2 regions of the Lentilactobacillus hilgardii genome follow, and region 1 is predicted to be linked to the other one. Evidence: riboswitches for the same ligand, from Rfam matches in the RefSeq annotation. Region 1 holds a riboswitch; the other holds the start of a gene.
What was found. A riboswitch is a leader RNA that binds a small molecule or an ion and turns the genes downstream of it on or off. The one in region 1 is predicted to bind thiamine pyrophosphate.
Positions count from the first base shown of each region.

Region 2: another riboswitch for thiamine pyrophosphate. It lies ahead of thiS (sulfur carrier protein ThiS); the one in region 1 lies ahead of GQR93_RS08055 (class I SAM-dependent DNA methyltransferase).

Region 1 covers NZ_CP047121.1:1,726,079-1,730,256, forward strand. The annotation lists gene GQR93_RS08045 (amidohydrolase) at 1-350, shown strand, start outside; gene GQR93_RS08050 (M20/M25/M40 family metallo-hydrolase) at 477-1,733, opposite strand; TPP riboswitch at 1,934-2,028, shown strand; gene GQR93_RS08055 (class I SAM-dependent DNA methyltransferase) at 2,023-2,796, shown strand; gene msrA (peptide-methionine (S)-S-oxide reductase MsrA) at 2,870-3,397, opposite strand; gene msrB (peptide-methionine (R)-S-oxide reductase MsrB) at 3,462-3,893, opposite strand; gene GQR93_RS08070 (manganese-dependent inorganic pyrophosphatase) at 4,053-4,178, opposite strand, start outside.
Region 2 covers NZ_CP047121.1:2,763,151-2,767,328, forward strand. The annotation lists gene gndA (NADP-dependent phosphogluconate dehydrogenase) at 1-546, shown strand, start outside; gene thiE (thiamine phosphate synthase) at 671-1,303, opposite strand; TPP riboswitch at 1,646-1,782, shown strand; gene thiS (sulfur carrier protein ThiS) at 1,923-2,117, shown strand; gene thiF (sulfur carrier protein ThiS adenylyltransferase ThiF) at 2,134-2,778, shown strand; gene GQR93_RS13055 (thiazole synthase) at 2,793-3,578, shown strand; gene GQR93_RS13060 (hydantoinase/carbamoylase family amidase) at 3,590-4,178, shown strand, end outside.

The sequences.
Region 1 (4,178 bases):
CTTTGGCACATAACGTTAAAGCTGATATTAACTGGTACGCCGGAGATCCATCCGTTGATAACGATCCAACATTAACTAAGATTGTTAAGGACGAAACTGCTAAATTTGCCCCAATCTATGTACAGGAACAACAGCTTGGCAGTGACGACTTTTCCTGCTACCAGGACATTATCCCCGGTGTTTATGCAAATATCGGAAACGGTGGACAAGTTAGTCTTCACAATTCACACTTTACAGCAAGTGATCATTTATTAATTGTCGGGGCAACCTTTTTTGAAAAAAATGCTGTCCGACTTTTAAAAGACCTAAAAACTAATCACCAGAGGGTCAACAATAATGATTCGTTATAATCCACGCCACTAACTGTGACAGGAGATTGAAAAAGCCGCCATAAATAATCTTTTTATCAACATTATGTCGGTTAATCGTTTAATAAGGTTTGGCATACAAATTTTACTTTAGTCGATCACTATTTTCTAGGCATCAAAATAGTCATTAACGGTTTGCTTATAAATCTCAATAAAGCGTTCAAAATTTTCCAGCTCAACAAACTCGTCAACTTGGTGTGCCGTCATATTACCCGGGCCGAAGACCGCAACCGTGATCGTTGGGTTTACTTTGACGAATTCTGCTGCATCCGTACCACCAGGATACCCACCCAATGGTAATTTTTGTTGGAGTTGCTGTTCACCATGCTTTCTAAGTAACTGAATCAATTTATTATTCGGATCACTTACCACGGGATACTTGTTCCCAAGAAGTTTAAATGACAAGTCGGCTTCCGACTCCTGATTATTCTTAGAAATAATCCGTTTTAAATGATCAATAATGGCGTCGTTGGGTTCTTCCGGAATGGTTCTGATCTTCGCATAAACAGAGGCCGAAGCCGGAACGGAATTTAACTGATCACCACCATTAATTTTGGTGACCACAGGAATCGTTTTTCCTAAAATGGCATTTTTTTCATGAAGTGTTCTGAAATATTTAATTTCATTATCGTATGCCTTGATTAAAGGTGCAATGGCATTTATCCCTAATTGCGGCGATGAACTATGAGCTGTTTTCCCCTTTGCCAGTGTTTCATACGTAATGGAACCCTTGTGCGCGAAACTCAAAAGATATTGTTCAGTCGAATTGTTTTCTTTAACTAATTCCCTAATCTGTGCTTTTGAAAACTTAAATGGATTTAGCGGTGTATCCTGTGTTAGCCAATCCAAGGGCTCACTACTTGGTTCAGCAACGATTGCCGCTGAAACATCATCCAAATACCCATGTTTGGCAAAGTACTGTGCACCTTGCATATGATTGACTGTACTGGACTCTTCACCAACTGTTGCCAACAAACGAACGGTTCCATTTATCGGTTTTCCGGACTGCTTCAGCTCGATCATTGTGATAATTTCTGCAGCAAGTCCGGATTTCATATCACTCGTGCCTCGGCCGTACATGCGATCGCCAACAATTTCAGCCCCTAAGGGATTGTGCAGCCATTTTGACCGTTCGCCAATATCAACAACATCTTGATGCCCTTCAAAAACAATTACTGGTGACGTTTTATCACCAATTTCGGCAACTAAATTAAACCTCCCCGGTTCAACCTCAATTGTCTTACCGTGAATCCCATAACTTTCCAAAAATCGAGAAAGATATTTGGCCGTTCCTTCTTCTCGACCACCAACTGTATTAATTTTAATTAAATCGCTCAGTAATTTAATCCGATCTTTTCGATCCATAATATTAACAACTCCCGTTAAGTCAGCTTTTATAGCTCGTTAAAAAGTAACTGTCGATGTTTTAAGCCTTTATACTATTATAAGGCATTGTTAACGAATTCGCTTTCTTTTCAGCCATTTCAGTTGAAATTTTCCTTAATCATCGCAAAACACTCATGTCAAAATATTAATGCAAATTTGCCTAATCTGGTTTATACTGAAAATGCAGCTAGGGGAGCAATTTGCTGAGACCATTTTTGGGAACCCTTTGAACCTGTGAGTCAATACTCGCGTAGGGAAGCTTAACGATATGAGTCTGTTAATTTCTCTCCAAGCAATCATTCTTGGAGGTTTTATCATGGTTAAAACACATGCAATAGAAATTTTTGATGGTTATGCCACTGAATATGATCAGTGGTTTCTGGCTAATAAGCAGGTATTTCTGAGTGAATTAAAACTTTTAAAATCTGCTTTGGACTTAAGTTCAACAAAACATGTCTTGTCAATCGGTTGTGGCAGCGGGCTATTTGAAGATACCCTCCACCGCCAATATGGCCTGCCACTTTTTGATGGTGTTGAACCCTCTACCGATATGGCACAGATTGCAAAAAAGCGGGGATTAAACGTTCGAATTGGAAAAGCAGAAAGTATTAATCTGCCGGCAAGACAGTATGATACCATTTACTTTAATGGCAGCTCCAGTTATATTAAGGACTTATTGGCAGCTTATCAAAATTGTATCAAAGCACTCAAGTCCGGCGGCCATTTTATTTTAATTGACGTGCCAAAAGAAAGTGCTTATGGATTAATGTATATGCTTGCCAAAATTCAGGGTAATTATCAATCAGAAGAATTGGCAAATGTTCTTCCAAAATGGCCATACCCAATTGAACTGGTTGATTCTGCATACTGGCATACCACCTTAGAAAAAAAGCACCTTTTAGAAAACGAGCTTCAGCTACGACATTTAAGGTTCAAACAAACCTTGGTAGCAAACCCACTCTACACAAACGATAGTGCTGAAGAACCTGAAGATGGCTTTTCAAAAGGTGGTTATGTCGCAATAATTGCCGAAAAGCCTTAAAACAAAATAAATAAGCTGACACCAATCCCTTGTTTATCAAGGAACTGATGTCAGCTTATTTAGGTTCTGCTGATTATTTTTGTTTTGACTGCCAGTGGTCTTTCACAAATTTTTCACGTCCGCCAGCTTCCTCCATTTGGAAGCGAAATGGATTTTTTTTATAAAACTGTTGATGTTCCTCTTCTGCTGGATAAAAGGGTTTGGCATCTTCAATTTGAGTGACAATCGGCTGGTCAAACATACCGGTTTCCTCTAAAGCTTTTTTGGAAGCCTCCGCAATTTTTCGTTGCGCTTCATCTTTCACAAAAATCACTGGACGATAGTTATCTCCTCGATCCTGAAACTGTCCCATTGCATCTGTTGGATCTGTTTGTTGCCAATAAATTTGAACCAGTTGCTTATAACTAATAATATCTGGATCAAAATTGATTTTAACGGCTTCGGTATGTCCCGTTGTATGGCTGCTAACCTGTTCGTAGCTCGGATTTGCTACATGACCGCCCGTATATCCGGAAATAACTTTATTAATACCGGGCATGGTATCAAACGGTTTAACCATACACCAGAAACACCCACCGGCAAAAATTGCTGTATCTTCCATTAATGACACCTCTTTGACTTTATTATTAATATCAGCTAAACATCTATTTTAACAGCTGTACATATCAGTTAAACATTGGTTTATACTGCCCATACCCTGCCTCTTCAAGCTCGTCTGCGGGGATGAACTTCAAGGCCGCGGAATTGATACAATATCGTTGGCCGCCTGCTTCTTTGGGCCCATCGCCAAACACATGCCCTAGATGAGAATGAGCATCATTACTTTGAACTTCCTCTCTAATCATCCCGTGAGAAGTATCCAAATTCTTATGAATACTTGTTTGCTCAATTGGTTTGGTAAATGATGGCCATCCACACCCAGCGTCATATTTGTCCTTAGATGAAAACAAAGGTTCACCACTTACGACGTCAACATAAATACCCTCTTGATAAAAATGATCATATTGACCACTAAAGGGTGCCTCCGTAGCGGCCTCTTGGGTAACCGCATACTGTTCTGGTGTTAATCGATGTTTTAAATCTTTTTTCTCAACCATGATTGACCTCCTGCCAAGGGTAAATAGATTGTGTGCAACTAATGCTTTCTATATTATAGGTCGTCATTGCTTTTATGTAAACAAAAAACGGCCTCAGTGATAAACTGTGGACCGAATTTAACATGCTATTTTAACTTAATCAAATATACGTACGAGTCATTAACTTAATGCATCAGTTAATGGTGGTACTACCTGTTTCTTTCGAGAAACAACACCTGGTAACGGCATTGTATTGTCACTAGCAAACTTTTCGTTGAAAGCTTTTTCAACGGCATCTAAAGATGA
Region 2 (4,178 bases), 1.0 Mb from region 1:
TCAATGATCAAGAAAGAACGTGTTGCAGCTTCTAAAGTACTTCCTAAGCCTAAGGGTGACGTTGATTTCGACAAAAAAGAAATTGTTGAAAAAGTCCGTGAAGCACTCTACTTTGGTAAAGTAATGAGTTACGCTCAGGGCTTTGCTCAATTGAAGGCCGCTTCAGACAGCTACAAGTGGAACATTAAACTTGGCGAAATGGCTAAGATTTGGAGAGCCGGATGCATTATTCGTGCCCGCTTCTTACAAAACATTACCGATGCTTATGATAAGAACCCTGATCTTCAAAACTTACTTCTTGACCCATACTTTATTGATATCGCTAAGAAGTATCAAGAATCAGCTCGTGACGTGGTTGCTTTGGCTACTAAGGCCGGTGTACCGGTTCCATCACTTGCTGCAGCTGTTTCATACTACGATTCATATCGTTCAGAAGTTGTTCCTGCAAACCTCTTACAAGCACAACGTGACTACTTCGGTGCTCACACTTATGAACGTGTTGATCGCCCAGGCAGTTTCCATTACACTTGGTACAAAGAACAATAAACCGTGCAAAATGATCTTTATTTGATCACTAGCTTAAAAAGGATGTCGGATAAATTATCCGGCATCCTTTTTTGATACTTAATTTAGACATCTGAAGTCTATCTGTTCCACTTTCTTCTAAAACCTATCCAATGGCATCCTCAACAGCATCCAATAATTCTCTAGTTGCCGCCTTTGCATTTTTGGCCTGCATAATGGCTGAAACAACTGCAACCCCGTCCACATGTGCCGGTTCAATTGCTTGAATATTGTGAGCCTTTAACCCACCAATTGCATAAACCGGAATATTAACAGCTTCCTTAATTTTTCCCAATGTCTCGATACTGGTATGAACCGTCTTTACATGGGTTTGGGTTGGAAAGATAGCCCCTACACCTAAATAATCTGCCCCTTGTTCTTCAGCAAGCTTAGCCTGTTTAAGTGTTTTTGTCGTTGCGCCAATGATTTTTTTGTTCCCCAAAATCCGCCGGGCAATTTCAACCGGTAAATCGCTTTGCCCTAAATGAACCCCTGCTGCATCAACAGCTTGCGCAATATCCAAACGATCGTCAATCATTAATGGTACTCGATGCCGATCTGCAATATCTTTTACCTTGACAGCCCACTCATAAATATCACGGCTTGATCGATTTTTTTCGCGTAATTGCAATAAACTGACGCCGGATTCGCAGGCAAGATCAATTTGTTGTAAAAAATCTTCATCATTTAAATTTGTATGGTCGGTTACCAAGTACAATGGCCGGTTTGTCACTTTCATGGATGATTCCTCCAAATTTACTTTTGTGTATGCTTTATTTATATGTTCGAAAAAAGTCTACCTAACTTAATCATCATTTGCAACTTAATGATTGTTGTTATCCATGGTTTCGTAAACATTTTTAAAGTGACTCAAAACATTTTCCGCTTTGCTCCACACACTTGACTAGGACTGCTCCTCAAAGCAGCACCACTTCATATAAGAGATCGATTTGAAAAATCCAAACCCGGGATTTCCCAAATCGCCGTCTTATACTCCGGGTGCTATCCGCTTTGCTCCGCACACTTGACTTTTATCCATGAAACCGCTATAAATAATACATGAGCTAATAAGCTTAATTAAATATTTCGTCTGGGGTGCCTGAACGTGTCTAAGTAAATGATTAAGATCATTTATTACCACGTTCGTAAAGGCTGAGATAATACCCATCGAACCTGATGCAGTTTGTACTGTCGAAGGAAGAGCGAACCGGAAAATTGATTTTAAATTTGGATTCCGAGATCTTCTTTTAACAGAAAAGAAGATCTTTTTTCTTTTTCTGTTAAAACCTGTTTGGATTCCAAGTCCGCCAATCTTGGTCCCCTTCCTTCGAGCAATCACGAAGAAGGGGGCTTTTATTATGGTGACAGTTAATGGTCAAGAAGAAGACGTTGCCGGTCAAACCGTCATTGACTTTCTCAAAAAGCGAAACGCACCAATTGAAAATATCGTCGTTGAGCGAAACGGCGACATTGTTCACCGAGCGCAATTCGATAAGATCAAGCTTGAGTCCGGCGACAAAGTCGAACTAATCTCATTCGTTGGTGGCGGCTAGAGGAGGAAACGCAAAAATGGAAGCAGAAGTTCAGGGACAGCGTTACAAAGATGTTTATGATGGCATGAAAGAACGAAATGTTAAAGACTCAACCGATAAATTAGCTGCTGCTCATGTCACAATTGCCGGTTCAGGTGGACTTGGTTCAAATATCGCCATCGCATTAACCAGAATTGGTGTCGGTCATTTAAAATTAATTGATTTTGACTTCGTTGAATTGAGCAATTTAAATCGTCAACAATTCAAATTAAGCCAGGTTGATATGCCGAAAGTTGTTGCAATGAAGCAAAATTTACAGGAATTCAATCCATTTATTGATATTCAAACGGCTCAGGTTAAGGTTACCCACGATAATGTCAAAGACTTATTTGAAAGTGCCGATATTATCTGTGAAGCATTCGACAATCCGGCTGCAAAAGCCATGTTGTTGGATGCTGCATCCGAGTTTTATCCCGACAAGCCATTAGTTATGGGAACCGGGATGGCCGGGATTCACAGTTCAAATACCATTACCACCAAGCATCCCCGCCCTAATCTTTACATTGCCGGTGATGGCACAACCAAAGGTGCCGAAGGTCTAATGGCACCTCGGGTCATGATATGCGCAGGACATGAAGCTAATATGATTACACGTTTAATTTTAGGACAAACAGAAATTTAGGGAGGACTATTATTATGTCAGCATCCATTCAAGACAAAGATGAATTAGTTATCGGCGGTCATAAATTTACGTCCCGTTTTATTCTTGGTTCGGGAAAATATTCTTATGACTTGATTGATTCGGCCATTAACAATGCAAAAGCTCAAATCATTACGATGGCACTTCGCCGGAACACAACAGGATCAGAAAATATTTTGAATTTTATTCCCGAAAATATCACTATTTTACCTAATACTTCCGGTTCGACAACCGCTGAAGAAGCTATTCGAACGGCACGAATTGCCCGCGAATTAAGTGGCAGCAACTTTATCAAAGTTGAAGTCGTACCTGATAAAAAATACTTGATGCCGGATAATTACGAAACCCTGAAGGCAACCGAAGTTCTGGCAAAGGAGGGCTTCATTGTGATGCCTTATATATTGCCGGACTTAAACGCAGCTCGACAATTAGTTGATGCCGGAGCAGCCACCATCATGCCGTTAGCTGCTCCGATTGGAACGAATAAAGGCCTTTCAACAAAGGACCTTATTCAAATCCTGGTAGATGAAATTGATGTTCCGGTTATTGTAGATGCCGGAATTGGTCGACCGAGCCAAGCCGCAGAAGCAATGGAAATGGGTGTTTCAGCAGTCATGGCCAACACGTCGATGGCAACCGCCGGTAATATCCCACTTATGGCGGAGGCCTTCAAATTGGCAATCGAAGCCGGCCGAAAAGCCTATCTCGCAAAGCCCGGCCGGGTTATCGAACACGGCGCAGTTGCTTCATCACCATTAGCCGGTGTCAGCACTGCTAAATAGAAGGTGAAAAAATGCCAATCAAAACTGACCAATTAAACAACCGTTTGACGACTATTAATCAATTCTCTAAAAATGAAGTTGGTCAAAACCGTTTGGTATACTCGCCTAATTGGGTTAAGGGACAAAAGCAGCTTATTTCTTGGGGCAATCAGGCTGAAATGACTATAACCGTTGATACCTACGGCACTGTCTATTTGGATGTCATTGGTTCACAATCGCCTGACACTATTATTGCGACGGGATCACACATGGATACGGTTGCTCATGGTGGGCCATATGATGGCCTATATGGCGTTGTTGGCGGTCTTCAAGCCATTCTGAACCTCGTTCGTACATTTGGTCAACCCAAGAAGACATTACGCCTCATCTCATTCAGTGAGGAAGAAGGCAGTCATTTTCCAGCAACGTTTTCCGGTTCAAAACACTATGCAAGGATCCAAAACGTAACTGGAATTAAGGATCAATCCGGCATCGCTTTTGACACAGCTCGCCAAAAAGCCGTTTCTAAGTTAAAAGAAGCGGCTGATGAAATGGGGTTGCCCAATATCCCCTCAACATTTACAGAACTTCATATTGAACAAGGGCCTCGTCTGATTGAGT